3 regions of the Bacillus paranthracis genome follow, and region 3 is predicted to be linked to each of the others. Evidence: a T-box and tRNA genes for the amino acid it is inferred to sense, from the RefSeq annotation. Region 3 holds a T-box; the other regions hold tRNA genes.

Region 1 (13,937 bases), 2.5 Mb from region 3:
GATAAGTAGGCAAATCCGCTTATCGTAAAGGCTGAGCTGTGATGGGGAAGCTCCTTATGGAGCGAAGTCTTTGATTCCCCGCTGCCAAGAAAAGCTTCTAGCGAGATAAAAGGTGCCTGTACCGCAAACCGACACAGGTAGGCGAGGAGAGAATCCTAAGGTGTGCGAGAGAACTCTGGTTAAGGAACTCGGCAAAATGACCCCGTAACTTCGGGAGAAGGGGTGCTTTCTTAACGGAAAGCCGCAGTGAATAGGCCCAAGCGACTGTTTAGCAAAAACACAGCTCTCTGCGAAGCCGTAAGGCGAAGTATAGGGGGTGACACCTGCCCGGTGCTGGAAGGTTAAGGAGAGGGGTTAGCGTAAGCGAAGCTCTGAACTGAAGCCCCAGTAAACGGCGGCCGTAACTATAACGGTCCTAAGGTAGCGAAATTCCTTGTCGGGTAAGTTCCGACCCGCACGAAAGGTGTAACGATTTGGGCACTGTCTCAACCAGAGACTCGGTGAAATTATAGTACCTGTGAAGATGCAGGTTACCCGCGACAGGACGGAAAGACCCCGTGGAGCTTTACTGTAGCCTGATATTGAATTTTGGTACAGTTTGTACAGGATAGGCGGGAGCCTTTGAAACCGGAGCGCTAGCTTCGGTGGAGGCGCTGGTGGGATACCGCCCTGACTGTATTGAAATTCTAACCTACGGGTCTTATCGACCCGGGAGACAGTGTCAGGTGGGCAGTTTGACTGGGGCGGTCGCCTCCTAAAGTGTAACGGAGGCGCCCAAAGGTTCCCTCAGAATGGTTGGAAATCATTCGTAGAGTGCAAAGGCATAAGGGAGCTTGACTGCGAGACCTACAAGTCGAGCAGGGACGAAAGTCGGGCTTAGTGATCCGGTGGTTCCGCATGGAAGGGCCATCGCTCAACGGATAAAAGCTACCCCGGGGATAACAGGCTTATCTCCCCCAAGAGTCCACATCGACGGGGAGGTTTGGCACCTCGATGTCGGCTCATCGCATCCTGGGGCTGTAGTCGGTCCCAAGGGTTGGGCTGTTCGCCCATTAAAGCGGTACGCGAGCTGGGTTCAGAACGTCGTGAGACAGTTCGGTCCCTATCCGTCGTGGGCGTAGGAAATTTGAGAGGAGCTGTCCTTAGTACGAGAGGACCGGGATGGACGCACCGCTGGTGTACCAGTTGTTCTGCCAAGGGCATAGCTGGGTAGCTATGTGCGGAAGGGATAAGTGCTGAAAGCATCTAAGCATGAAGCCCCCCTCAAGATGAGATTTCCCATAGCGTAAGCTAGTAAGATCCCTGAAAGATGATCAGGTTGATAGGTTCGAGGTGGAAGCATGGTGACATGTGGAGCTGACGAATACTAATAGATCGAGGACTTAACCATATAATATGAAGCAATGTTATCTAGTTTTGAAAGAATATAAAAAAACTTGTTGACTTTCAAAGTTAAATGAGTTACAATAATTCTTGTCTTAAATGAATACAGTCTGGTAATGATGGCAGAGAGGTCACACCCGTTCCCATACCGAACACGGAAGTTAAGCTCTCTAGCGCCGATGGTAGTTGGGACCTTGTCCCTGTGAGAGTAGGACGTTGCCAGGCAAATGGAGGATTAGCTCAGCTGGGAGAGCACCTGCCTTACAAGCAGGGGGTCGGCGGTTCGATCCCGTCATCCTCCACCATTTAGCCGACTTAGCTCAATTGGTAGAGCAACTGACTTGTAATCAGTAGGTTGGGGGTTCAAGTCCTCTAGTCGGCACCAGAAATCATGGCGGTTGTGGCGAAGTGGTTAACGCACCGGATTGTGGCTCCGGCATTCGTGGGTTCGATTCCCATCAGTCGCCCCATTTTTCTTAAATAAATTAATATGCGGGTGTGGCGGAATTGGCAGACGCACCAGACTTAGGATCTGGCGCCTTTGGCGTGGGGGTTCGACTCCCTTCACCCGCACTTTTAATTAAATAACTCATACATGTCTTGCGGAAGTAGTTCAGTGGTAGAATACAACCTTGCCAAGGTTGGGGTCGCGGGTTCGAATCCCGTCTTCCGCTCCAATTTTCAATATGACATGCCGGGGTGGCGGAACAGGCAGACGCACAGGACTTAAAATCCTGCGGTGGGTGACCACCGTGCGGGTTCGACCCCCGCCCTCGGCACCATATGCGCCCGTAGCTCAATTGGATAGAGCGTTTGACTACGGATCAAGAGGTTAGGGGTTCGACTCCTCTCGGGCGCGCTTTTATTAACGGGAAGTGGCTCAGCTTGGTAGAGCACCTGGTTTGGGACCAGGGGGTCGCAGGTTCAAATCCTGTCTTCCCGATATTCCCAAAAAACATGGGGCCTTAGCTCAGCTGGGAGAGCGCCTGCCTTGCACGCAGGAGGTCAGCGGTTCGATCCCGCTAGGCTCCACTTATTTTAATATCATTTATGGCGGTGTAGCTCAGCTGGCTAGAGCGTACGGTTCATACCCGTGAGGTCGGGGGTTCGATCCCCTCCGCCGCTACCATAAAGGACCTTTAGCTCAGCTGGTTAGAGCAGACGGCTCATAACCGTCCGGTCGTAGGTTCGAGTCCTACAAGGTCCACCATTAGAAGTTTATATCTCGGAGGTATACCCAAGTTCGGCTGAAGGGATCGGTCTTGAAAACCGACAGGCGGCGAGAGTCGCGCGGGGGTTCGAATCCCTCTACCTCCTCCATTTTTTCTTAATTAAATATTTTATCGTCGCGGGGTGGAGCAGTCTGGTAGCTCGTCGGGCTCATAACCCGAAGGTCGCAGGTTCAAATCCTGTCCCCGCAACCAAGGTCCCGTGGTGTAGTGGTTAACATGCCTGCCTGTCACGCAGGAGATCGCCGGTTCGACCCCGGTCGGGACCGCCATTTTTACATAAAGGCTCGGTAGCTCAGTCGGTAGAGCAGAGGACTGAAAATCCTCGTGTCGGCGGTTCGATTCCGTCCCGAGCCACCATTTTGAAGTCGCAAGCCGGCTTAGCTCAATTGGTAGAGCAACTGACTTGTAATCAGTAGGTTGGGGGTTCAAGTCCTCTAGCCGGCACCACTTTCAAAATGAGCCATTAGCTCAGTTGGTAGAGCATCTGACTTTTAATCAGAGGGTCGAAGGTTCGAGTCCTTCATGGCTCACCATTTACAATTTAATGCGGGTGTAGTTTAGTGGTAAAACAAGAGCCTTCCAAGCTCTGGTCGAGAGTTCGATTCTCTTCACCCGCTTTTCAATTATGGGCCTATAGCTCAGCTGGTTAGAGCGCACGCCTGATAAGCGTGAGGTCGATGGTTCGAGTCCATTTAGGCCCACCATAATTGTTCCGCAGTAGCTCAGTGGTAGAGCTATCGGCTGTTAACCGATCGGTCGTAGGTTCGAGTCCTACCTGCGGAGCCATATTTATAGAGAAGTACCCAAGTGGCTCAAGGGGCTCCCCTGCTAAGGGAGTAGATCGCGAACGCGGTGCGAGGGTTCGAATCCCTTCTTCTCTGCCAGTAATTGGCCCGTTGGTCAAGTGGTTAAGACACCGCCCTTTCACGGCGGTAACACGGGTTCGAATCCCGTACGGGTCATATTAAAAGAGATAGCATAATCTGCTATCTCTTTTTTGTTGTGTAAAAGTGATACTCAAGGTCATTAACGAAATGGCACTTAGAAATATATCATAGCTGGGAAGATCCTAAGGAATTAGTTGTAGAGTTATTAGATACAGTTGAATAATAAAATCGAAATACGGGTTGTTCAAATAAAGCATGCTGCATTAGGAACTACCGCGGAAAATAAATAATATATAGAAGAAGCTGTCTCTCAGTAGGTAATCTACTGAAGACAGCTTTTTTATGTTGTCATTATTGTCGAGTTTTGTCGGTAAGTCGATATTCCTTGTCGAATCGCCGATATAATTTGATTTACGATCGATATATTATAAAAATCGTTGATATATTTAAATAATCGTCGATATAATTTCACTTACCGATAAAACGGAACTATTTCACGTTCACAATCTAAAGAAAACGCCTCCATTGAAATGGATTCCACACCTATTCTAATAACTTTACACTCTATGTGAAAAAGTTCACAAATAGGTCATAATTTGTGAAGTAATTCACAATAATACGTGCTACAATATGAATGTAAAGAAGTTAAACAACATTAAATTAGTATTTTAATTAATTACTTAAACAATCATAAAAAAATATATGTGAACAATAGAGAGGGGAAATTACCATGAAAAAAGGTATCAATCGTGTAGTATTAGTAGGAACAGGAGCTGTAGGTTGTAGTTACGCTTACTCAATGATCAACCAAGGTGTAGCTGAAGAATTCGTATTAGTAGATGTTAATGAAGCAAAAGCAGAAGGGGAAGCAATGGACTTAAGCCATGCGGTACCATTCTCTCCATCACCAACAAAAGTTTGGAGCGGTAGCTATGCAGATTGTAAAGATGCAGATTTAGTAGTTATCACTGCTGGATTACCACAAAAGCCAGGTGAAACTCGTTTAGACTTAGTTGAGAAAAATACAAAGATCTTTAAACAAATCGTTCGCGGTATTATGGATAGCGGATTCGATGGAATCTTCTTAATCGCAACTAACCCAGTTGATATTTTAACTTACGTAACTTGGAAAGAATCTGGTCTACCAAAAGAGCGTGTAATTGGTTCTGGTACTACTTTAGACTCTGCTCGTTTCCGTTACATGTTAGGTGACTACTTAGATGTAGATCCACGTAACGTTCATGCTTACATCGTTGGTGAACACGGTGACACTGAACTTCCAGTATGGAGTCACGCTACTATCGGTGTACAAAAACTAGAAACAATCTTAGCTAACAACGAACAGTACAAACAAGAAGACTTAGACAAAATCTTCGAAAACGTACGTGATGCAGCTTACCATATCATCGAGCGTAAAGGTGCAACTTATTACGGAATCGGTATGTCACTACTTCGTGTAACTAAAGCAATCTTAAACAACGAGAACAGCGTATTAACTGTATCTGCATACCTTGAAGGTCAATACGGTGAGAAAGATGCTTACGTAGGTGTTCCAGCTGTAATTAACCGTGAAGGTGTACGTGAAATCGTAGAGCTTGAGTTAAATGAGGATGAAAAAGCGAAATTTGCTCATTCTGTAAAAGTATTAAAAGAAACAATGGCACCAGTACTATAATAATAATTGCTAAATAATCCAGAAGTGGGGAACTACTTCTTACTTCTGGATTTATATATAATTTAATATAAATTCCTTTTCCGGTTTCCCTTGTATATCCCCAATATACCCCTTTTGCTGGATCAGGGTCGTTTATAGAAAAGAGCACTCTACTTTGGGTAGAGTGCTCTTTATTATTATCATTTTTTAGGCGTTAATCCTAATTTCTTTAAAATATCTGCCAGTGTACCGCTTTTTGATTTTTCAACAGGTGTTTGTGATTTAGATGCATCGGGACCTTTTTTCAAGAAGTTCTTTTCAACGAAGCGAATATCTTTTTCGTCAACAATACCATCTTTATTTAGGTCACCGTCTTTCACAGATACTCCTTTTTTACCATAGTTGCTAGCGATAATTTCAGCATCTTTTATATCAATTACTTTATCGCCATTTACATCACCTGCAAGGTTTTCATCAAGGCGTGCATAATAATATTGGCCAAGTAGCTTACCGTCTTTTTCAGTACCAAGTTTCGTTGTTAGTCGGCTTGTTAAATGCCCTGGTACTTCTACATATAAGTTATAGTCGCGTTTATTAACAGGAAGTCCATTTAGTTTGAAGTATCCGTATTTGTCTAGTGAGCCTTCAAACTTATGACGGTAAGAATCAGTTGCATATACTTTTACGCCAAGCTTTGTATAATCGAATTTCTCATCTAAATAGCCACGTTCATTTAAGAATGCACCAGGTTTAATATTTCCTTCTACTAGTGAGTTTAAAGACATAACTGAGAATGTTTGATCTTGAAGGACACGCATTCTATTTGGCTCTGATTCACCTTGTTTCCAGTAAGCGAACACTGATAAATCTAATTGAGCATTTGCTTCATAAAATTCATCATTTTCTACCTTAAAAGTTATATCAATGAACGGGAAGTCACCATCTAATCCAGCGAAGTTTTTATCATCAATAGCCCCGCCTACTGTAACAGAACCTTCTTCTAGTTTTGATTCATTTATTTTTGCGGTTACCCCTTTTTCAGAAAGGAGTTTTTCAAAAGCAGGATTCAATTTCACATTTGCAAATTTGAAGTTCTTCTCTAGGAATTGTACGTTAAATGCCCCAGCAACGAATTGTTTTACGTGTTTCGCGTTTAGGGTTACTGTGAACTCGTCCCCTTTATATACTTCTTTTTTATCATAACTAGCCTTTGCATATTGAGCTCCTTGCGGGATAAACCAATAATTATTTACACCGCTTGGATAGTCAGGACCTGCAGTTGCATAATCGAAAATATATACGCCTGTGTTCATTGGACCTTCCACTTTAAAGGATTCAGGAGTAATGCCAACTTTAAAGTCTCCGTTTGCATTAATAGGTAAAAACTTATGCAAGTATGGAGAATAGTCATAATACATAACGCCATTCGCTTCTTGCGTAATGTTTAATCCTTTTCCTTTTAAGTAGTCAACGTTTGAATCATACACATTTCCTTTAATCCATAACGCTTTTTTACCATCTTCTACTGTGTAATTTTCTTCATTTAATTCATAAATACCAGGTTTTAATCCAGTTAATTTTACTTCTGGCGGTGTATTATCAATTACGACATAATCACCTTTCACACGTGCTTTTCCAGCTTTATCATAGCCAACAAACTCAATTGTGTAGTCTCCTTCTGGTAAGTTGATTTTCTCATCACCAATTGGTTTTGCAGGATCATTTGTAAAAGGATACACTTTTCCGTTAAAGAAGGATTCTAAGTAGTAATACACATCCGTTTTTAGGCCACTCGTGTTTAATGTTCCAATGAAGCCGAGTGCTTTATTTGTTTTCGAATCTTTCACGATAAGGTCTAACGTTTCAAGTTCGCTATTTAATTGGAATGCCCCGTGAACATATGATTCACCATATGGATTAAACTTTGATGTATCAGTTGAAATTGCTTTTCTTGATAATATGGCATTTTCAATACCAGGCTCTGATACACGAATAGAGAACGGAATTTGATACGTTTCTTCTTTATTTTTCGTATTTGTAATATGAATATATCCTTCATATCGGCCTTGTTTTACACCGGCTGGAACATTAATTTTTGCTTCAATTTCATCTGATTTACCAGCATCAAGTGTAAAAGTTTCTGGAACAGAAACTTTTACACCGTTTGCGATAGCATCGTTAATAGCAGAAGATGCTGGTGTATAAGAAATTTCTGTTTTAAATTCTTTTTTCTCTTGTTTATTATGGTTTTCCACTTTTATATTTCGTTTTTGTTCAAGAGCTTCACTGTCTTTTTGATAGAACTTCCCGAATGCAATGGATCCGGTTTCTTCTGGTACTTCAATTACTTCATCATTTACAACTGTTTTTGTTGTATCTAGCACTTTAAAACTTGTTTCCGTATGAACGGCGTTGTATGCATCTACTCGTCCAGCTCCAACTTCATATACGGAATACTTTTCTTTTAAATCATCAGCTGTGTTCATAAGAGACGCCTTTACATCGAATGGAGAGTATTCTGGGTGTTCTTGTAAAATAAGAGCAGCAACGCCCGCGATATGAGGAGAAGCCATGGATGTTCCTTGCATACGCTCATAGGAAACGTCATAGTTTTCGCCCTCTTGTGGGTCGTTAATATATTCAGGTATTGTTGAAAGTACAGCAACACCAGGCGCTGTAATATCAGGTTTAATATCATCATTTGATGTAACAGGGCCGCGTGAGCTAAAGTCTGCAAGATGATCGCCTTCTGTTTGAATGTAACTAAGTTCGCCAAAGCTAAAGGATGTATTACCTTGTTCGATTTGAGCTTTTAGTTTTTCACCGTCTTCTTTCGTTAGGCGGAATGCTGGAATGTATTTTGTACTTTCGCCAACGTAGAAAGGAATTTCTCCGTCTACATTGTTATAAATAATAACGGCTTTTGCACCTGCTTGTTTTGCATTCGCAATTTTTTCATCAAATGACAGTGTACCGCGTGCAACGAGAGCGATTTTTCCTTTTACATCTTTTTTACTAAACTCGTCAGGCGTACCAATTCCTACAGATTCAATAGGTAAAGTTTGTCCCTTGAAATCTTCTATTTTATCAGTGAAGTTTTTGCCGAATAAAATTAGGTTAGGAAATTGTAATTGTCCAGCATGACCTGATAGTTTCGGTAAGGAAATAGAGCTATCACTTGCGCCGACCGTAATTGCAAATGGAGAAGCACCTGGTGATCCGAGTGTCGCTGGATTTGGACCAGAGTTTCCAGCAGCAACGACTGTAACAACACCAGAAAGCATCGCGTTATTGACAGCGATAGACGTAGGATCAAGCGGATTGTTGCTATCGTCACCTAACGATAAGTTAATAACGTTCATACCGTCAGAAATAGATTTATCGATTGCAGCAATAATACCTGAACTAGCTCCACTTCCGTATGGACCGAGTACACGATAGTTATACAGTTCAATGTCAGGTGCAACACCTTTTACTGCGGAATCTGATTTGTTTTTCTTTTGAGCAGAAACGATACCTGCTACGTGAGTGCCGTGGGCTGTGTAGAAGGAAGAGCCACGATCATCAAATTCAGGAGCGCCAGATTGTTGCCATTCTGTATAAGTTGTTTCCATCGGATCTGCATCGTTATTAATAAAGTCCCAACCTTTTACGGAGTTTGGATCTATCCTGCTAGAGTCTTCGCCAGGTTTTGCGCGATAGCCCTTATACACGTCTTTTAGGTCAGGATGATTGTAATCAATACCTGTATCTAATACACCAACTTTAATTCCTTTTCCAGTAATGCCCTCGCTATGTAACTTATCGACCCCAATTTGCGGAATGCTATCTGTTAGTTTTTGAGGTGCTTTTTGCTCTGCTTGTTTTGGTAAATTTAGTTTCACTTCATAATCTTTCCAAATACGCTTTACAACGCCAATTCGTAACAATTCTTCTACTGTATTTGCAGGTAATGTCAGCGCAACCCCATTTATGGCATGTTTATAAGAACGTTTAATTTGTACTGACTGGAAATTCCCTGACTTTACTGATGGGCTAAATTGATAAAGGCGTTTTAGTCCTTTTTGAAATTCCTCATGCTCTTGATCAATACGCGCTTTTATATTTTCAGGAGCAGCTTGTAATCCTTTTTCTTTTTGTTTTAATTCATTAATCTTTACTGGAGCTGTTTGAAATTCTACAATGATATTTACTGGTTCAGAACTACTTGTATTAATATCTGGCGAGATAGTAAAACCAGGGTTGGCATCTAACGTTTGTAATGCCTGACGCTGTTCTTTAGAAAGTTTTGATAGTAAAGACTGGGCGTTTGAAGAGTCAATTTGATTAATAGGATTTTCAGCAAGTACATTGAACGGAAGGGCAGTTGAAAGCAGAACGCCAGCCGTGACAATTCCGGTAACAAAACGATTTTTCTTTTTCATGTATAAGCCTCCGATAATTTATATTTTAAAATTTATTTCTCCGTGCCTGGTGTTTGCTCTGCATGGAATGTCCAGTTTAGCTGTAAGGAATCACCCTGGAATTTATTTTGATCTTGTTCGTTGTCTTCGAAGGAGAAGAGCACGTGTAAATAATCTGTTTCACCAGATTTAATACCGTCTATTAAGTTATGACGTTCTAGAGAAGTAGCCACATCTTCAGGTTTCATAGTTTTTAATTCTGATAGTTTTGTTTCCCACAAAATTTCATGATCATCGTTTGGATTAGATGGCTTTCCATCATTCACTAAAAATTTGACGATGATGTGATCGCCTAAATCTTCACCATCATTATTTTTTTTTGCATCTGTAACTTCATAGGATGTTTCAAGTGCTACTTTTGCAATATCCAATGACCCTTTATTTTCAAGCGTGAAATTTTTTTCAATAAAGTCACCTGGCTTTAAATCTTTCACATCAACGATTACACTTGGATTAATAGAAAGGTCTAGTGTTCCAGCTTGAAATGAGTTACTAGATGTTTCCGAATCACTGAAGTAGGCGAATACACCGCCGAATGTAAGGGATAAGCCAAGCGTTGCTGTGACAACTCCTATTCCAACCTTTTGTTTTAATGACATAAGAAAGCCCCCCTAATTAAATTTTTATAGCGACTGTTCGTAACAAGGATAAATAAGTAAACATAGTAGTCCGCTATGAATTGTAGTTACGAAAAGTCGGTGTTCTTTATTGAGAACAAGTATATGCTTATCAATTTTCCATTTCAATACAATTGTGACGAAAAATGTTGAGAAACATTTTTTTATGACAGATTATTTTGTTGCGATTTTAAGTGGAAAATAGGATGAAAAAGAGGGTGAAGCTAATAAAATAGAGGTTGAGAAATAAATAGTAAGATGAAAGGCTAGTGAAAAATGAAGCGTTTTCAATGAATATTCGTCAAAATTCGATATTTTATATAGAAATGTGAAAAAAATTCAACATTTTTAAGAAAAAAACGTATATTTTTTATAAATGAACAAGGATATTTCAGTTTTTCGCAGAATTGGTAAAGTATAAAAAATTCTGTCATCTTAGTGAGGTGAGCATATTGAGTGTAATAAATTGTGAAGAAGTGAAACGAGATGAGTTTCATACAGAAAAGTACTATGAAAGTTATAACATCTTTGGCGCACATATTGTGACGGAAGATGAGATGCGAGGTGTACGATTTACAGTATGGGCTCCTCATGCGAAAGCAATGAGTGTTGTTGGAGATTTTAATGAATGGGATTATGAGCAACATAAGATGCTGCAAGTGACAGAAGAGGGAATTTGGTCCCTATTTATACCGCATATAGAAGAAAGAGAAATATATAAATATGCGATTGAAACGATGGCTGGTGATGTCATTCTTAAGGCAGATCCGTATGCTGTGTATGCAGAAGTAAGACCGAATACGGCATCTGTAGTTTTTGATATAAAGGGATACGAATGGAATGATAAAAACTGGAGTCGTAAGAAAAAGAAAAAATCGGTTTATAAAGAAGCGATGACAGTTTATGAATTACATTTCGGTTCTTGGAAAAAGAAAGAAGATGGAACACTGTACTCTTACAGGGAAATGGCAGAAGAACTCATTCCTTATGTGGTGGAACATCAATTTACACATATTGAAATTATGCCGCTTGTTGAGCATCCATATGATCGTTCTTGGGGATATCAAGGAACGGGATATTATGCAGCAACGAGTAGATTCGGCACACCACATGATTTGATGCATTTTGTCGATGAATGTCATAAATATGGAATCGGTGTCATTTTAGATTGGGTGCCGGGGCATTTTTGTAAAGATGCTCACGGTTTATATTTGTTTGATGGGACACCGACTTATGAATATAAAGATAAAGATGTGCAAGAAAATCCAGTATGGGGAACTGTCAACTTTGATTTAGGAAAGAGGGAAGTACGTAATTTCTTAATTTCAAATGCTTTATTTTGGATGAGATATTTCCATATTGATGGTTTCAGGGTAGATGCAGTTGCGAACATGCTGTACTGGAATAAAGAAGGACAAGAGCAAAGTAATGAGCACGCTGTTTCATTTTTACGAGAGTTAAATGAAGCTGTGTTTGCAGAGGATGAAGATTTTCTTATGACAGCAGAGGATTCAACAGCTTGGCCACTTGTAACAGCTCCAACGTATGAAGGTGGGCTTGGATTCAATTACAAATGGAATATGGGCTGGATGAATGACGTGCTGAAATATATGGAATGTGCGCCAGAGTATAGAAAATATATTCATGATAAAATGACGTTCTCTTTACTATATGCTTACTCTGAAAATTTCATATTACCGCTTTCTCATGATGAAGTCGTTCATGGGAAAAAGTCGTTATTAAATAAAATGCCAGGAGACTACTGGGATAAGTTTGCTCAACTTCGTTTATTATATGGATATTTCTTTACTCACCCAGGAAAGAAATTACTTTTCATGGGAGGAGAATTCGGGCAGTTTGATGAGTGGAAAGACCTTGAAGATTTAGATTGGAATTTACATGATTTTGAAATGCATCGTTATATGCATGATTACTTTAAAGAGCTCATAGCATTGTATAAGCGCTCCAAACCACTTTGGCAGCTTGATCATTCGCCTGAAGGTTTTCAGTGGATTGATGCTAATAATAATGAGCAAAGTATTTTCTCTTTTATCCGCCAAGGGGATAAACAAGAAGATGCGTTAGTTGTCGTATGTAATTTTACGAAAGCTACATATGAAAACTATAAAGTAGGTGTACCAGATTTCGAGTATTATAACGAGATTTTAAACAGTGATGCTGAGCAATATGGCGGATCAGGGCAAGTAAATAAGAAACGTCTTAAGGCGATTCAAGAACCGTATCATAATCAAGCAGCACATGTAGAAATTACAATTCCACCATTTGGCGTATCCATATTACGACCAGTGAAGACGAGAAAGGGGAGCAAAAAACAAGATGGCTCAAAAACAAAAGTGCGTAGCAATGTTACTAGCAGGGGGAAAAGGTAGTCGATTAAGTGCATTAACAAAAAATTTAGCCAAGCCAGCTGTTCCATTTGGTGGTAAATATCGCATTATTGATTTTACGCTAAGTAACTGCGCGAATTCTGGTATTGAAACGGTTGGGATTTTAACGCAATATCAACCACTAGAACTTCATAATTATATCGGAATTGGCAATGCGTGGGATTTAGACCGAGTAAGCGGTGGAGTCACAGTATTACCTCCTTATGCGGAGTCTTCAGGTGTGAAGTGGTACACAGGTACGGCAAGTGCCATTTATCAAAACTTAAACTATTTAAGTCAATATGAGCCAGAGTATGTTCTCATTTTATCAGGTGACCATATTTATAAAATGGATTACAGTAAAATGCTAGATTACCATATTGAGAAAGAAGCGGACGTTTCGATTTCTGTTATTGAAGTGCCTTGGGATGAAGCGAGTCGCTTTGGCATTATGAATACGAACGAAGAGATGGAGATTGTTGAATTTGAGGAGAAACCGCAATTTCCAAGAAGTAATCTTGCATCAATGGGAATTTATATTTTTAACTGGGCAATTTTGAAAGAGTATTTAGAAATGGATGCAAGAAACCCTGAATCTAGTAATGATTTCGGAAAAGATGTACTTCCGCTTTTATTAGATGAAGGGAAGAAGCTAATGGCGTATCCGTTTGAAGGATATTGGAAAGATGTTGGTACAGTGAAGAGCTTATGGGAAGCGAATATGGATTTACTGCGCGATGAAACATCACTGAATTTAAACGACCGTGACTGGCGTATTTATTCTGTTAATCCAAACGAACCACCTCAATATATTGCTGAAAAGGCAAGAGTAGAAGAATCACTTATTAACGAAGGATGCGTCATCGAAGGGGACGTGAAGCATTCTGTATTATTCCAAGGGGTGACGGTGGAAGAAGGTAGTATGGTTATTGATTCTGTCGTTATGCCAGGAGCGAAGATTGGCAAAAATGTTGTGATTGAAAGGGCAATTGTTGGATCGGAAATGGTTATTGAAGATGGAACAATTATTCGTCCGGAAAAAAATGTTGACGATGTAGTACTCATTGCTGAAGGGAAATAGAAAAGGGGGATGAAATGAATGGGAGAAAAAATGTTAGGAATTATTAATGCAACGGGAAGTTTTCCTTCCTTAAAGAAAGTAACAGGGCATCGTTCACTAGCGGCGTTACCGTTTGGGGGCCGTTATCGACTCATTGATTTCATGCTTTCAAATATGGTGAATTCTAATATTCATAGTGTGGCAGTTTTTACAAGCCATAAAAACCGTTCACTAATGGATCACGTTGGTTCAGG
Region 2 (6,620 bases), 1.3 Mb from region 3:
ATTCGCTTTAATACGAAAGTGAATATACTTGAAACAACTAATGGCTGGTATAAAGTATCTGTTAATAATAAAGTAGGTTACGTACAAAAAGATTCTATTCTACTAAAAAACAAACTTCAATCTAATAATCAATATATCGTCAATGCCAATGCATTAAACGTTCGTTCTGAACCTAATTTAGAATCTTCAATTTTAGATGTATTACCAAATGGGAAATTCATTACTATTCAAGAAGAACAAGGTGAATGGTATAAAATTTTACATAATGGCAAAACAGGTTACGTACAAAAGGCATTCGTATCTAATGGTTCACAGCCTTTAGTAAAAGGCATCACAGTTCAAAATAATACGAAATACACAGTTGCAACACCTAAACTTAATGTGCGTAGCAACGCTAGTACAAGTAGCGCACTACTTGGTTCATTACAAAATGGTACACAATTACAAGTAGTGGAAACTGTAGGAACTTGGTATAAAATTCGTTTTGGCACAGGATACGGATATGTGGCAAAGCATTATGTAGTGCAAAATCAAACGCAATCACAAGCTCAAACGACTCAACCTACTTCCATTCCAGCCGTTTTCAAATTCCCTACTCAAGGAAAAATTAGCTCAACATTTGATATGCGCTGGGAACAAATGCATTATGGTATAGATATCGCAGCTCAGGGTAATGTCTCTATCCAGGCTGCTGCGGCAGGTAAAGTCGTGAAATCATATTATTCAGCTAGCTATGGCAATGTTGTGTTCATCGCCCATCAAATAAACGGGAAATTATATACAACAGTCTATGCTCACATGAAAGATCGCACTGTACAAGCTGGTGATCAAGTACAAGCTGGACAATTAGTAGGTCATATGGGAAACACAGGTCATTCATACGGGCAACATCTTCATTTTGAATTACACAATGGAGAATGGAATTTTGAAAAAACAAATGCAGTAAACCCACTGCCATATTTAGTTAGGTAAATTGTATGCCACGCAATATCAATATACCTCTCTTAATTGAATACTTAGCCTTTTTAGGCCTAATCTGTTGCTTAGTAATTTATAATACAAATACTGTATTTTTATCTATTATCATTGCTTTTGTTGCTTTAGAAATTATGATGGAAGCTTTTCAAGTTCAACTAAAACAAAAAATTGCCCATATTTATAATGCCATTTTTCTATTAAGTGCTTTAATAACAAATATTATTAGTAATAGTTTTTATTTATCTACCGTATTTCCCGTATTTTTTATGGCTGTTTTATTATTCATAGCTAGATACATTCATGTCCCTAATAACAAAAAACACGAACAAGAAGCTTAGAAAGAGGAGACACTGTGTACCAATCTTTCAAAGATAATCCGATAAAATATATATTGAATTTATATAAAAAAACAAATACTTTTTTTGGTATACAAGGAAGCTATACGGCACAATTTCTCCTTTATGGAATGTTATTTCTCGTCTTAATTACATTCTCCTTGCTTTACTAATAAAAAAAGGATCTCACAATTGAGATCCTTTTTAATTTATATAGAAAGTGCTCTTTATCCACAAGCATATTTTTCATAAATAAAGCTAAGATTATATTTTTTCTCTAAGCTCATTCTTTGTTCATCATCACACCAATAGAACAGAATATCATGAATCGTTGCATAACGCTTATTTTTAAGAAACAGTTTAAAGAAAGATGGTAAACAGTCATGTAATTGTATAAATATATAATTGCGTAATATTTCTTCTTTATATTTAATGCCCTTACAAATATACAATAATTCTTCACAATAATATGCATGTTGTGGAACTTGGATCATTTCAAAAAATGGCACATATGATAATAATTTTCCAATAAAATGATCATATCGATCCATTATTCCTATCGTCATATGCTCCATCATATCTTTCATTACATATAAATAATCATCTACATGAGTAGTCTTGAGTGGGTCTAATCGATCTGAAATTTGAGAAAGTACAGCCCTTTGGCAAGCTAACACCGCTTGACTAGGTCCATAATATGATAGAAAGTCTGTACACTTACGATACTTTCGTAATAAATCATATGTATATAAGTCATAAACAAAAGTATTACAATACATCGCTAAACTCATCATATCACTATTTAATTGCTCTTTTGATAGTGACTTAGCTCTCTTACACATATAAAAAAATGTAAATTCTAATACTTCTTTATGGGATAATAAATGTTTACAGTCTGTTATACATTTCTCATTAAATTTAACTCTATCCCAAATTTCTACATCTCCATCAGTTAATTCACCAATACGATATTTAATTATTAAATAGTTTAAAGCAACCGCCTGCGTCAAAAGATCCCACGTTTCATATTCCAATGAAGTATGAACAAACTCAGCTAGCCCTTGAGTTACCATAAAAGTATTCGCTTCTTCATACCAACCAATTTCTTGGCATAAGCGAAGAATACGTACTAAAGTTGGAATTTCGTCTTTATGAAATTGCGGTAAATTCTTTGCTTTATTCATTCCATATACGATAAATGCCGCTAAATTTTCTTCTTTATAAAATTCTTTTTCTTTCCACACTAATATAGTTCGTTCTTTCCCTTCACCTTTTGGATGACAAGGTACAAGCAAAGAAAATAATTCAGCGAAATTATTTGGTTCTATATATGTATCTGTAACCAAATTCCAATTTGGATCGCGCTGTACAGCCTTCATATAATTCCCCTTCCCTTTTATCTACATAGGAAATATTAATCCATTATCACATCATTAACAATGAATATTGTTATATTCGAAATCAATCATAATACTTATATCTATCAGTATATCATTTTTTCTCTTATTTATAATTAGGAATGACAAATTTAAATAAACTGTCGAAATTACTAACTGTATACTTATTATATAATGGCTCAGATACATCATGCTAACATATTAGCTTAACCCTATATACTAGAATAATGTATCTGATTTTTATACGTAACGTATTACACTAATTAAAGTCTCACTTCATTCCGTATGCTCTGATATTTCACTTAAAGCAAATCCCGCTTGATCATCTGCCGATTCTTTTATAGCTAAATCTCCTAGTGCTAACATCCCAACGAGTTGACCACTCTCAACTACTGGCAATCGTCTAATTTGATACTGTGCCATTAACTCTGTAGCCTTTTCAATAGGATCATCTGGAGAAACTGAAACAATGTTTTTTGTCATTACATTTGTAATTTTATTAGATCCAGGATGTTTTTCAGCAATCCCTCGAACAACTAAATCTCGGTCCGTAACAAGACCAACAACTTGTTCATTTTCAACAACCGGGATCAATCCAATCGATTCTTCTTTCATCTTTACAGCAGCTTCATATACATTGTCTAACGGTGTACACTGTACAATATGAGTGCTCATCAAGTCTCTCACTCGTGTCATTTGTATCTCCTCCTTTTTATACATACCATAGCTTTTCCTAAATCCCTTTATTTATTTCAGGAAAATCAGTTGATAAAGGAGAATGAACGCACAATAAAAAAGAGTCAGCAATATGCTGACTCTTTTTTTATGACCCGTACGGGATTCGAACCCGTGTTACCGCCGTGAAAGGGCGGTGTCTTAACCACTTGACCAACGGGCCATGGCTCCGCAGGTAGGACTCGAACCTACGACCGATCGGTTAACAGCCGATAGCTCTACCACTGAGCTACTGCGGAATAATATATGGTGGGCCTAAATGGACTCGAACCATCGACCTCACGCTTATCAGGCGTGCGCTCTAACCAGCTGAGCTATAGGCCCATATACTTTACAGGGGCAGTAGGAATCGAACCCACACTGGAGGTTTTGGAGACCTCAGTTCTACCTTTAAACTATGCCCCTAAAGGATGCCGACTAGAGGACTTGAACCCCCAACCTACTGATTACAAGTCAGTTGCTCTACCAATTGAGCTAAGTCGGCATAAAAAAATGGTGGCTCGGGACGGAATCGAACCGCCGACACGAGGATTTTCAGTCCTCTGCTCTACCGACTGAGCTACCGAGCCAAACATAAATGGCGGTCCCGACCGGGGTCGAACCGGCGATCTCCTGCGTGACAGGCAGGCATGTTAACCACTACACCACGGGACCATTTGGTTGCGGGGACAGGATTTGAACCTGCGACCTTCGGGTTATGAGCCCGACGAGCTACCGTGCTGCTCCACCCCGCGATGATAAAATATTTACTTTATAAAAAATGGAGGAGGTAGAGGGATTCGAACCCCCGCGCGACTCTCGCCGCCTGTCGGTTTTCAAGACCGATCCCTTCAGCCGAACTTGGGTATACCTCCATGAAGGAAAAAATATTTTATTATTTATGTCTAAACCATTTTAAAAGAAAATGGAGGAGGTAGAGGGATTCGAACCCCCGCGCGATTCTCACCGCCTGTCGGTTTTCAAGACCGATCCCTTCAGCCGAACTTGGGTATACCTCCGAGACATATAATAAATAAAGTGGAGCCTAGCGGGATCGAACCGCTGACCTCCTGCGTGCAAGGCAGGCGCTCTCCCAGCTGAGCTAAGGCCCCATGTTTTTGGGAATATCGGGAAGACAGGATTTGAACCTGCGACCCCCTGGTCCCAAACCAGGTGCTCTACCAAGCTGAGCCACTTCCCGTTATTAAAAGCGCGCCCGAGAGGAGTCGAACCCCTAACCTCTTGATCCGTAGTCAAACGCTCTATCCAATTGAGCTACGGGCGCATATGGTGCCGAGGGCGGGGGTCGAACCCGCACGGTGGTCACCCACCGCAGGATTTTAAGTCCTGTGCGTCTGCCTGTTCCGCCACCCCGGCATGTCATATTGAAAATTGGAGCGGAAGACGGGATTCGAACCCGCGACCCCAACCTTGGCAAGGTTGTATTCTACCACTGAACTACTTCCGCAAGACATGTATGAGTTATTTTATTAAAAGTGCGGGTGAAGGGAGTCGAACCCCCACGCCAAAGGCGCTAGATCCTAAGTCTAGTGCGTCTGCCAATTCCGCCACACCCGCATATTTTGTTAAAATGGTGAGCCATGAAGGACTCGAACCTTCGACCCTCTGATTAAAAGTCAGATGCTCTACCAACTGAGCTAATGGCTCTTAATGGCTGGGCTAGCTGGATTCGAACCAGCGCATGACGGAGTCAAAGTCCGTTGCCTTACCGCTTGGCTATAGCCCATTAATTAAGAATGGTGGAGGGGGGCAGATTCGAACTGCCGAACCCGAAGGAGCGGATTTACAGTCCGCCGCGTTTAGCCACTTCGCTACCCCTCCGACATATATGGTGGAGGATGACGGGATCGAACCGCCGACCCCCTGCTTGTAAGGCAGGTGCTCTCCCAGCTGAGCTAATCCTCCATTTTGCCTGGCAACGTCCTACTCTCACAGGGACAAGGTCCCAACTACCATCGGCGCTAGAGAGCTTAACTTCCGTGTTCGGTATGGGAACGGGTGTGACCTCTCTGCCATCATTACCAGACTCTATTCATTTAAGACAAGAATCATTATAACTTATTTAACTTTAAAAGTCAACAAGTTTTTTATATTCTTTCAAAACTAGATAACATTGCTTCATATTATATGGTTAAGTCCTCGATCTATTAGTATTCGTCAGCTCCACATGTCACCATGCTTCCACCTCGAACCTATCAACCTGATCATCTTTCAGGGATCTTACTAGCTTACGCTATGGGAAATCTCATCTTGAGGGGGGCTTCATGCTTAGATGCTTTCAGCACTTATCCCTTCCGCACATAGCTACCCAGCTATGCCCTTGGCAGAACAACTGGTACACCAGCGGTGCGTCCATCCCGGTCCTCTCGTACTAAGGACAGCTCCTCTCAAATTTCCTACGCCCACGACGGATAGGGACCGAACTGTCTCACGACGTTCTGAACCCAGCTCGCGTACCGCTTTAATGGGCGAACAGCCCAACCCTTGGGACCGACTACAGCCCCAGGATGCGATGAGCCGACATCGAGGTGCCAAACCTCCCCGTCGATGTGGACTCTTGGGGGAGATAAGCCTGTTATCCCCGGGGTAGCTTTTATCCGTTGAGCGATGGCCCTTCCATGCGGAACCACCGGATCACTAAGCCCGACTTTCGTCCCTGCTCGACTTGTAGGTCTCGCAGTCAAGCTCCCTTATGCCTTTGCACTCTACGAATGATTTCCAACCATTCTGAGGGAACCTTTGGGCGCCTCCGTTACACTTTAGGAGGCGACCGCCCCAGTCAAACTGCCCACCTGACACTGTCTCCCGGGTCGATAAGACCCGTAGGTTAGAATTTCAATACAGTCAGGGCGGTATCCCACCAGCGCCTCCACCGAAGCTAGCGCTCCGGTTTCAAAGGCTCCCGCCTATCCTGTACAAACTGTACCAAAATTCAATATCAGGCTACAGTAAAGCTCCACGGGGTCTTTCCGTCCTGTCGCGGGTAACCTGCATCTTCACAGGTACTATAATTTCACCGAGTCTCTGGTTGAGACAGTGCCCAAATCGTTACACCTTTCGTGCGGGTCGGAACTTACCCGACAAGGAATTTCGCTACCTTAGGACCGTTATAGTTACGGCCGCCGTTTACTGGGGCTTCAGTTCAGAGCTTCGCTTACGCTAACCCCTCTCCTTA
Region 3 (8,545 bases):
ATTGTAGTAATAATCGAAATTTCTTTCGCACGGTTTTTCATACGATAAAGAGCTCTCGTAAATATGGATTTCTTCGGCTGTTCATTTTGTTGACGTTCAATCCATCTTTCTGTAACTGCAGATGCAGCATACATAAACGCCATACTTCTTTCTGCCTTTTTTACTTTTAATATGTGAAGAAAATCTCGTATGTTAGACCATTTCTTATGTTGTTCTATCGCTTTTACATATACATCAAATATACGTTCATTATTTACATCTTTTTGTATAACCTTCATTGCAATTTCAATTGCTTTTGCATTTCTATTTTTCAATAATACTTTTGCATAATGATATAAAACTTCTGTATGCTCACTATCTAATCGTAGTGCCTCTTCAATCTGTGCTTGTTCTTTATCTATTTCATCCATCGCTCCATACACATATGCAATCGCATCTAATCGCCATGTTTCAGGCACTTCGTCCACTAATTGTTCTAGTTCAGTCAGCAATTCTTCCTGAAGATTCATTTCTACTGAAAGCTGCGCCAAATATTCCATATTAATATGCAGCGGCTCTTCTTTCATCGCCTGAACCATATGACTTTGTTCTTTAGAACGATTTTCTTCTTTTTCATATATTTCCGCAAGCTGTAAATGTACACCGACGAAATTCCCATCAAGCTCTAAACATGTTTCATATGCCTGTTTTGCTTCCGTCAATTGTCCTAATGCCATAAGTGTTTCACCAATTCGGTAATACGGTAATGCCGTTTCCTTTTGTTCTATCGCCTTATTATATCTTTTCATCGCTTGGCCATACTGTCCGATAGATTCATATAAAATACCTGTATAACAACCGTATTCACTTACTTCATTTCTTTCTTTGTGTAACGTTCTTAAGAATGCTATACCTCGCTGCACAAATACCGTTCCTTTAATTCGGTTCACATATTCATCTAACGCGCTTGCTACATTATATTCGCTCTGCTTTATACCACTCTCTAACTTAGACAATGCTACTTTAAACCCTTCTTCACTTCCACCAAGTTCAACTTCAGCATCCCATAAAACCATTCCTGCATTCATAAGAAAATCTTGGCTCTTTTCAATTTGTTTTTCAATACCGAGAATATATTCTTTTGCTTCCTTATATTGTTCTCTTGCCATATAAACTTGCGTAAGTCCGAAGTGAGAATAAACATCATCATGATTTTCTTCTAAAGCACGAGTATACAACGATTCTGCTTCTTCCAGGCTATCATTTTGAAAATGATAGTCACCCAGTTTTACATATAGAGGCGCCTTATCATCACAATTCTCAATACCTTTTAATAAAATTTCTTTCGTACTTTCCTCATCCTTCAAATCAGATTCGTATATTTCCGAAAGTTTCGTATAAATGTAAGGTGCATTACTATCCAAATGAATCGCTACTTTAAGCCCTTTTATCGCTAAATGTAATTTCCCTAAATGATGCGCACATCTCGCTCGCTCATACCATACATGCGCCTCATTTTTATACTCTCTTAACAGGTCGTTAAAGATTTCATACGCTTCTTCATATCTTTCTAAATCTATTAATATTAACCCGTGATTCGTTAAAGTAAATCTTTCTGGACTACGTTCTAAAGCAACTTGAGAAAACTGCAATGCCTTATCAGATTGATCGATATACATATAGGATAACGCAAGGAAACTCCAAGCAATCGGCTGATCTGCGTCTAATTGTAATGAGGAACGAAAACTTGAAATCGCTTCTATATAACTCTCCTGCTCAAAAGCATACCTTCCGTTTATGAAATGATATAAAGCACGATTATTTTTCTTCTCAACACTCGCAAGCATGTGCCCGGCTTTTTCTAACTCTTCCAGGCGAATAAAGCACTGTGCACCATGTAATTTAACAAAATCTGAGTTAGGAAATTTCTCCATTAACTTTTCTATACAATATAAAATAAATTCTTTATCTACTTCAACATCTAAATGCTTAACCGTATATAACCACGTATTCGGATTATCACTCGTCCCTTTTAAAAACTGTACTAAGTCATGAATCCCCTCTTTATCTTGTTCATCCAAATGATCTGTTAAAGAAAAAATAGATTTAAAATAATGATGTTCTTCTTCATTTAAAAATGATAGTAGTTCCTTCTTTTCTTGCGGAACAAACGTAATTGCTAAACAACCTGTATAACGATATTTTTCTTGTAACTTACTATATTCCACAATAACTGGCTCTATAAAGTTCGGATCTTGAACATAAAAGGCCTGCAATGTATCATCATATCCAGCTAGTACTTGTACATGTGAAGCATGTTCAATATCTATACTTAATAATACGGGAATTCCCTGATCTAGCAGTCTCTTATAATTTTCTACATTCCCTTTAAAATAACGATATTCATAACCTAATTCGTCTAAATAAGAAACAGTATCTGAAAACTTCGAGCCTGTCATATCAAAAATAAACTCTGCTATTTCATCTTGTGTACGTTTTTCTCCCCATAACTGCAACATCATTTCTAAACTTGTCGGCACACAATAATTATCCTTTTGTACAATGGGAACAATCGGCAGGTGAACCTTTTTTCCATCTGGATTTTTTTCTAAATTATGATATAAAGACCCTTTTAAACTTTTTTCTTCTTTTAATAACTGTTGTAAATCTACAAGTTTATTCATTTTGTACAGTGCTTCTGCTCGTAAATGTACGAAATAAGCTTTATACGCATGATAAGGAAGCTGTTTATTTATGTTATCTATTACTGATAACATATCTTCGTACTTCCCTAAATCTAATACATATTTTATCTTTTCAAAATGAAAATATGGTACTTGTGGGAACTTTACAATTGCATCATCAATTAGCTGCAATGCACGTTTTTGTTCTCCTTTATTCGCATATAACTGTGATAATAAATAGGTAGATAACTCTTCACAATCTTTATGCTGCATACCAGCTATAAATTGTTCTTCTGCTTTCTCCCATTCACCTGTATGCATATAGACGTATCCCCATTTATCAAACACGGCACGTTCACTGTACTCCTCTGCTTTTTGCATATAGATTAGCGCTTCTTCATTTCGTTTCATTTCCAACAAACATCGTACTAAAGTAAAATATGTTTTCGCTAAAAGATCAACTTCAATTTCTTCTTTATTTACCTCTTCTAATGAGTCTTTTAACAACTGTTCTGCTTCAAGAATTTTCCGCTCATCAATTAACTCATCACAATATAAAGAGAGCGTTCTCATATTTGGGAATTTTTTATAGGCATAGCGAATGAGGAATGAACTGTATTGGTGCATAAGCCCTTCATCAGTAAGACGTATTAATATATCAAACTCCTTATGTGAAGGAATATTAGCAAGCCAATTCTTTACATAAGATAAAGTATTCTTTTCTTTTATATATGAAATTTCATTATTTATTTCCTGTAATCCATCTATAAATCTCTTGTCTTTCAAACAAGCATCTAACTGCTTAAAATCTAGCATGTATTCACCTCGAATATTTATTTATACTGCTACTTGCTTAGATTTTACACATCATATTGTATGTATTCAACTAAAATCTCCTATAATGGATAGTATTATTTAATATTATTCGAATTTATAACAAAATATAGTAAAAATGATTGTTTTTCTCTGTATTTTGTTTGATTATATGGAATAACGTAACATGTGGATCTTATTTTTATATAGCTGAAATCAGTACATGAAATTATATCGGCGATAATTCAAATATATCAGCGATTCTTTCATTTTATCGGCGATTTTCAAAATATATCGACCGATTCTTAAAATATATCAGCGATTATATGTCGAATATCGACTTATCGACATTCAGCGACATGTTTCATCGTATTACTACCTATTAACATACTATTTCACCAAATGTAATTTTCATATTCGGAGCGTACACTAATGAAGAATGTATATGAAATGCTTTAAAAAATCGTAGTTCAGCTTCATATTGAGCTAGCGCATCATCATATGTTAATCCTCTGTCTATTAAATGTCCTATAAATTGCTGTTTATCACCTGGATTCCCCGCAATCCCCTCTTCCTTTAATGAATGATACAACTTCGCTTTACCATGATGGTGCATATTAGAATCTAAAAAGTTCACTTTATCACTTACTCTACATTCAATATTTTCCACGCCTAATTCACTTAAATATATCGGTATTTTCATACCAATATTTCCATCTTTTCCGCTTCTCTGTGTGTCACTTTCAAATAACTTCTGCAAAGTGCCTAACCTAATAAATTCCGATTGATTCTCCCCATCTAAAAAGTATGAAGACATATTTGATATCCAATGTGGTTCAAAACAGATTATTTTTCCGCCCTTTTTAACTGAATGTATCATTTTTTGTAGCATTGTTTCTGGAGTAGTCATATGTAATAAGAAAGCATGACAGATTGCTATATCGTATTTATCGTTCAGTTCAATTTCTGTAGCATCTCCTTCAAGAAATTCTGAATCATACGGAAGTAAACGAAACAACTCTCTCGCTTCCGCTATTAATGTTCCCCCGCTATCAATGCCTGTATACTTTGATCCTTTTGGAAGTAATGGCATTAATATTAAGCCTAAATAACCATTTCCACAACCGTAATCAACGATATGTACTGGCTTAGTGATTCTCCAAACTGTATTTACTAAAAAACTTACATAATCGTCATTGTAATATAGATCTCTCGTATTCTTTAAATACGCTAGTTTACTGTTCCAATCGTACGTTTCCAAGTTTAACGCCTCCTTTTATATACACCTATTACAATTCTCCATTTAATAAAAACATTCCTATGCTTTAAACAATCCTTCAAATATAGTTTTGATAATGTGAAAATACTGCTTACACCGTTCCTATACAAAATAAAAAAGGCATACATATCTGTAATGATATATACACCTTTTTATGTTACATCTCCTCAGGTGCCTCCACCCCAAGTAAACGTAATCCCTCTTTTAATACAACCGTCACAGCATACACTAATGCTAGTCTACTGTCTTTTTCGGCGTTTTCATTTAATATACGCACATTTCCATAATATTTATTAAACGATTGTGCCACATCTAATACGTATTTCGAAATAACCGATGGTTCATTTTTGTTGAAGGCTATTTCAATTACTTGTGGGAATTTATTAAGTAATTTTACAACGCTCCAGCTATGATCATCTTTTAATGCAAACGTACACGTTTCAAATTCTACGCTTTCTTTTCTTAAAATAGAGCAAGCACGTGCATGTGTGTATTGTACATATGGGCCTGTTTCCCCTTCAAATTTCAGCATATTTTCTAATGAGAATTCAATATTATGCATACGCTCATTTTTTAAATCGTGGAAGATAACTGCGCCTACACCGACTTGCTTTGCTACTTCTTCTTTCTGTTTTAAATTCGGATTTTTCTCTTCAATATTTTGTTTTGCAAGTTCGATTGCTTCCTCAAGTACTTCTTCTAGTAAAATAACTCTTCCTTTACGTGTCGACATTTTCTTACCATCTTTTAAAATGAACCCAAACGGTACATGTTCCATGCCGTCAACCCAAGTGTAGCCCAACTTTTTTAATACAGTGAAAAATTGATTGAAGTGTAAACTTTGTTCCGGGCCAACTACGTATAACGCTTTATCAAAACCAAATGTGTTTTGACGATATAGCGCTGCTGTTAAGTCACGCGTTGCATAAATCGTCGCACCATCTGATTTTCTAATTAAGCAAGGTGGCATTCCCTCTTCTTCTAAATTAACGACTAATGCGCCTTCTGACTCTTCAAGTAAATCATGTTCCTCTAAAATCCCAATAAAGTCTTCCATTAAATTATTATAAAAAGCTTCTCCTTGAAAATTAGTAAATTCCACACCGAGAAGTTCATAAATACGAGAAAATTCTTTTAAGGATTCGTGGCGGAACCAATTCCAAAGCTCAACAGCTTCTTCATCACCTTCTTCTAATTTCTTAAACCAAGCGCGTCCTTCTTCTTCTAATTCTTCGTCGTCTTTTACCTCTTCATGAAATTGAACATATAACTTAAATAATTCACGTATTGGATCCTCTTTCACTACTGCTTCATTTCCCCATTTTTTATAAGCTGTAATTAACTTTCCAAACTGTGTTCCCCAGTCTCCAATATAATTAATTCCTACAACTTCATAGCCACATTTTTCAGCGATATGTTTCAATGAATTTCCTATCATTGTAGAGCGTAAATGCCCCATTGAAAATGGCTTTGCGATATTAGGAGAGGAATAATCGATAACGACCGTTTTTTCATATCCAAAATGATTGTGACCGTACTCTTCTTTCTCCGCTAAAATCGTTTTTAATACTGTATCACTTACCGTTTCACGATTAAAAAAGACATTTACGTAAGGACCAACAGCCTCTACTTTCGCAAAAAACGGATCACTTAATTTCTGTGCAACTTCCTTTGCAATAATAGCCGGTGCTTTTTTATATTGCTTCGCTAATGAAAAGCATGGGAACGCTGCATCTCCGAATTCATCTTGTTTCGGTGTTTCAATTAAATCTAAAATTTGCTGTTGCGTTAATTCATTCGTAAAAATATTAGATAAACTTTCTGCAAACTGCTTTTTATAATCCATGCTACAACCTCCTTCATTTTTAAAATACAAAAAACTCGTCTCTAAAAAAGAGACGAGTTTGAACCCGTGGTACCACCCTTGTTGTTCATTACGAACCACTTTCCCGTTTATAACGAGGACAGGGGGCCTCGGCTTACTCTACTATTCGTTCAAGAAGCATCTCCGAAGTGCGCTTCATCTTTTCTTCCGCACTAGGCTCACACCATCCCTAGCTCGCTTTCCTTCTAAAAAAGACTACTCTCTTCATCACAGACAGTATATTTAATTAATTATTGCTTATTATACATCTTTTCAAACAATTAGCAAGGGTCAATTACACCAAAGTGAAACTTAGCACTTTTTCTTTTGTATACGTGAAAATTGTGTTTTTCAAATCTAGAACTACGGAAATGATCTTTTAATACGACACGCTTTCTCGCCACTCGCTTCGCCTCCGCAATTGTTTCATCAGTAATATCATGATACAAAGCGAAATGTTTTAATCCTTTAATTCCGTCAGATTCTATGACAGTTTCTTCAAACATCGGATCGAGATAAACGATGTCATAGCTATTATCTTCACATTGTTTTAAAAATGCGAAGTGCTCCGTTTGCTTTACATCAATTCGTTGCATTGCTTCATCAATTTCAGAAACAGATGAAGACCATGTTTTCAAACCATTTTCCATAATATAAGCCATATACTCATTGCCTTCAAGTCCTGTTACTTTTCCGCTTTCACCAACAATATAACTAGCTACAATACTATCTGATGCCATCCCGAGCGTACAATCTAACACTGTCATTCCTCTCTCTAATTGCGTGGCTTGTACAAACGGATCATGTTCTCCGCGCATTAACCTTTTCACACGAAACATCGCTGAGTTCGGATGAAAGAAAAACGATTCTTCCGTACCTTTTGGATAAATAGCTAATCGGTTCTTCCCTACGACAAGTACATCTTGTTCATACTGTTCATGCAGCTTATGTACTGGTATGTCATTACGTTTAACGAAAGAAGCATTTAATTCTGCTGCTACCCTGTTTGCATAAGCTGTCATTTCTTTGTTCGTTCTTCCTGCTGTTGTTACTATCATTTTTTCACCTCTATATAAAGAAAAGAGGGAGATTTACTCTCCCCCTTCTTTAGCAATTCTTTTCGAAAGCTTGTTCTAAATTCGTAATAATTTCGTCCATAGTTGCACCTTCAATTTCATGACGGTGAATGAAGTGAACAACTTCTTTTCCTTTTAACAATGCCATAGATGGTGAAGACGGAGGAATTTCTCCGAAGTATTCACGCATTTTTGCAGTAGCATCTTTATCTTGACCTGCGAATACAGTTACAAGATGATCAGGTTGTTTTTCAGCACGAACAACCGCTTGACCTGCTGATGGACGTGCTAAACCAGCTGCACAACCACAAACAGAGTTTACAACTACTAAAGTTGTACCTGTTACGTTTTCCATAAATTCTGTTACAGCTTCTTCTGTAGTTAACTCTTCAAACCCAGAACGCACTAACTCTTGGCGCATTGGGATTACCATTTGGCGCATGTATTCTTCATAAGCATTTGACATCTTGTAATCTCTCCTTCAACTTTCATTCCAAATTCATCATATCACGCTCTATTAATAGGTGCAAAAGAAAGATAACGATGATTTTATTTTTTTGTAGGGATTTCACAAACCCCACCGCGGCAATGTCCCACTGGAACAAGTTTTCTATTGTTAGCGATATAATCGTATACTTTACTTCCAAATCCAAGTACGATAGATAACTTTATAAAAGGCACGGCAAACCAATAAGATGGAACGGCCTTTGCTAATACATATATACTATGAATGCCGTCATACCATTTATTATTTTTAAAAATATACAATCTTTGTTCCATCTTACTTTGTAGTTCTTGAGAAAGTTCATACTTCTCAACTACATCTTCATCTCGAAATGAAACAAATTTC

The links. A T-box is a leader RNA that pairs with one kind of tRNA and senses whether it is charged. The one in region 3 lies ahead of argS (arginine--tRNA ligase), so its partner is inferred to be a tRNA-Arg.
Region 1: it has a tRNA-Arg gene. The T-box ahead of argS (arginine--tRNA ligase) is inferred to sense a tRNA for this amino acid. The anticodon was not compared.
Region 2: it has a tRNA-Arg gene. The T-box ahead of argS (arginine--tRNA ligase) is inferred to sense a tRNA for this amino acid. The anticodon was not compared.

What each region holds. Positions count from the first base shown of each region.
Region 1 covers NZ_CP101135.1:4,615,116-4,629,052, reverse strand. Annotated here, with positions in the region: rRNA gene NLJ82_RS24040 (23S ribosomal RNA) at 1-1,390, shown strand, start outside; rRNA gene rrf (5S ribosomal RNA) at 1,493-1,608, shown strand; tRNA gene NLJ82_RS24030 (tRNA-Val) at 1,613-1,688, shown strand; tRNA gene NLJ82_RS24025 (tRNA-Thr) at 1,693-1,768, shown strand; tRNA gene NLJ82_RS24020 (tRNA-His) at 1,778-1,853, shown strand; tRNA gene NLJ82_RS24015 (tRNA-Leu) at 1,876-1,956, shown strand; tRNA gene NLJ82_RS24010 (tRNA-Gly) at 1,986-2,060, shown strand; tRNA gene NLJ82_RS24005 (tRNA-Leu) at 2,077-2,165, shown strand; tRNA gene NLJ82_RS24000 (tRNA-Arg) at 2,169-2,242, shown strand; tRNA gene NLJ82_RS23995 (tRNA-Pro) at 2,253-2,326, shown strand; tRNA gene NLJ82_RS23990 (tRNA-Ala) at 2,343-2,415, shown strand; tRNA gene NLJ82_RS23985 (tRNA-Met) at 2,436-2,512, shown strand; tRNA gene NLJ82_RS23980 (tRNA-Ile) at 2,517-2,593, shown strand; tRNA gene NLJ82_RS23975 (tRNA-Ser) at 2,611-2,703, shown strand; tRNA gene NLJ82_RS23970 (tRNA-Met) at 2,731-2,807, shown strand; tRNA gene NLJ82_RS23965 (tRNA-Asp) at 2,809-2,884, shown strand; tRNA gene NLJ82_RS23960 (tRNA-Phe) at 2,897-2,972, shown strand; tRNA gene NLJ82_RS23955 (tRNA-Thr) at 2,987-3,062, shown strand; tRNA gene NLJ82_RS23950 (tRNA-Lys) at 3,073-3,148, shown strand; tRNA gene NLJ82_RS23945 (tRNA-Gly) at 3,162-3,232, shown strand; tRNA gene NLJ82_RS23940 (tRNA-Ile) at 3,243-3,319, shown strand; tRNA gene NLJ82_RS23935 (tRNA-Asn) at 3,327-3,401, shown strand; tRNA gene NLJ82_RS23930 (tRNA-Ser) at 3,409-3,499, shown strand; tRNA gene NLJ82_RS23925 (tRNA-Glu) at 3,506-3,577, shown strand; gene NLJ82_RS23920 (L-lactate dehydrogenase) at 4,233-5,177, shown strand; gene NLJ82_RS23915 (S8 family serine peptidase) at 5,357-9,580, opposite strand; gene NLJ82_RS23910 (CalY family protein) at 9,613-10,218, opposite strand; gene glgB (1,4-alpha-glucan branching protein GlgB) at 10,689-12,626, shown strand; gene glgC (glucose-1-phosphate adenylyltransferase) at 12,574-13,704, shown strand; gene glgD (glucose-1-phosphate adenylyltransferase subunit GlgD) at 13,723-13,937, shown strand, end outside.
Region 2 covers NZ_CP101135.1:780,068-786,687, reverse strand. Annotated here, with positions in the region: gene NLJ82_RS03965 (SH3 domain-containing protein) at 1-972, shown strand, start outside; gene NLJ82_RS03960 (hypothetical protein) at 978-1,316, shown strand; gene NLJ82_RS03955 (DUF3965 domain-containing protein) at 1,541-2,692, opposite strand; gene NLJ82_RS03950 (CBS domain-containing protein) at 2,987-3,406, opposite strand; tRNA gene NLJ82_RS03945 (tRNA-Glu) at 3,537-3,608, opposite strand; tRNA gene NLJ82_RS03940 (tRNA-Asn) at 3,610-3,684, opposite strand; tRNA gene NLJ82_RS03935 (tRNA-Ile) at 3,693-3,769, opposite strand; tRNA gene NLJ82_RS03930 (tRNA-Trp) at 3,780-3,850, opposite strand; tRNA gene NLJ82_RS03925 (tRNA-Thr) at 3,857-3,929, opposite strand; tRNA gene NLJ82_RS03920 (tRNA-Phe) at 3,939-4,014, opposite strand; tRNA gene NLJ82_RS03915 (tRNA-Asp) at 4,024-4,099, opposite strand; tRNA gene NLJ82_RS03910 (tRNA-Met) at 4,103-4,179, opposite strand; tRNA gene NLJ82_RS03905 (tRNA-Ser) at 4,207-4,299, opposite strand; tRNA gene NLJ82_RS03900 (tRNA-Ser) at 4,351-4,443, opposite strand; tRNA gene NLJ82_RS03895 (tRNA-Ala) at 4,464-4,536, opposite strand; tRNA gene NLJ82_RS03890 (tRNA-Pro) at 4,552-4,625, opposite strand; tRNA gene NLJ82_RS03885 (tRNA-Arg) at 4,636-4,709, opposite strand; tRNA gene NLJ82_RS03880 (tRNA-Leu) at 4,713-4,801, opposite strand; tRNA gene NLJ82_RS03875 (tRNA-Gly) at 4,818-4,892, opposite strand; tRNA gene NLJ82_RS03870 (tRNA-Leu) at 4,922-5,002, opposite strand; tRNA gene NLJ82_RS03865 (tRNA-Lys) at 5,017-5,092, opposite strand; tRNA gene NLJ82_RS03860 (tRNA-Gln) at 5,097-5,171, opposite strand; tRNA gene NLJ82_RS03855 (tRNA-Tyr) at 5,183-5,266, opposite strand; tRNA gene NLJ82_RS03850 (tRNA-Val) at 5,275-5,350, opposite strand; rRNA gene rrf (5S ribosomal RNA) at 5,356-5,471, opposite strand; rRNA gene NLJ82_RS03840 (23S ribosomal RNA) at 5,573-6,620, opposite strand, start outside.
Region 3 covers NZ_CP101135.1:2,089,237-2,097,781, reverse strand. Annotated here, with positions in the region: gene NLJ82_RS10680 (bacteriocin-processing peptidase family protein) at 1-3,479, opposite strand, end outside; gene NLJ82_RS10675 (class I SAM-dependent methyltransferase) at 3,859-4,737, opposite strand; gene argS (arginine--tRNA ligase) at 4,913-6,601, opposite strand; T-box leader at 6,647-6,860, opposite strand; gene NLJ82_RS10665 (class I SAM-dependent methyltransferase) at 6,901-7,677, opposite strand; gene NLJ82_RS10660 (BrxA/BrxB family bacilliredoxin) at 7,727-8,161, opposite strand; gene NLJ82_RS10655 (thiol-disulfide oxidoreductase DCC family protein) at 8,245-8,545, opposite strand, start outside.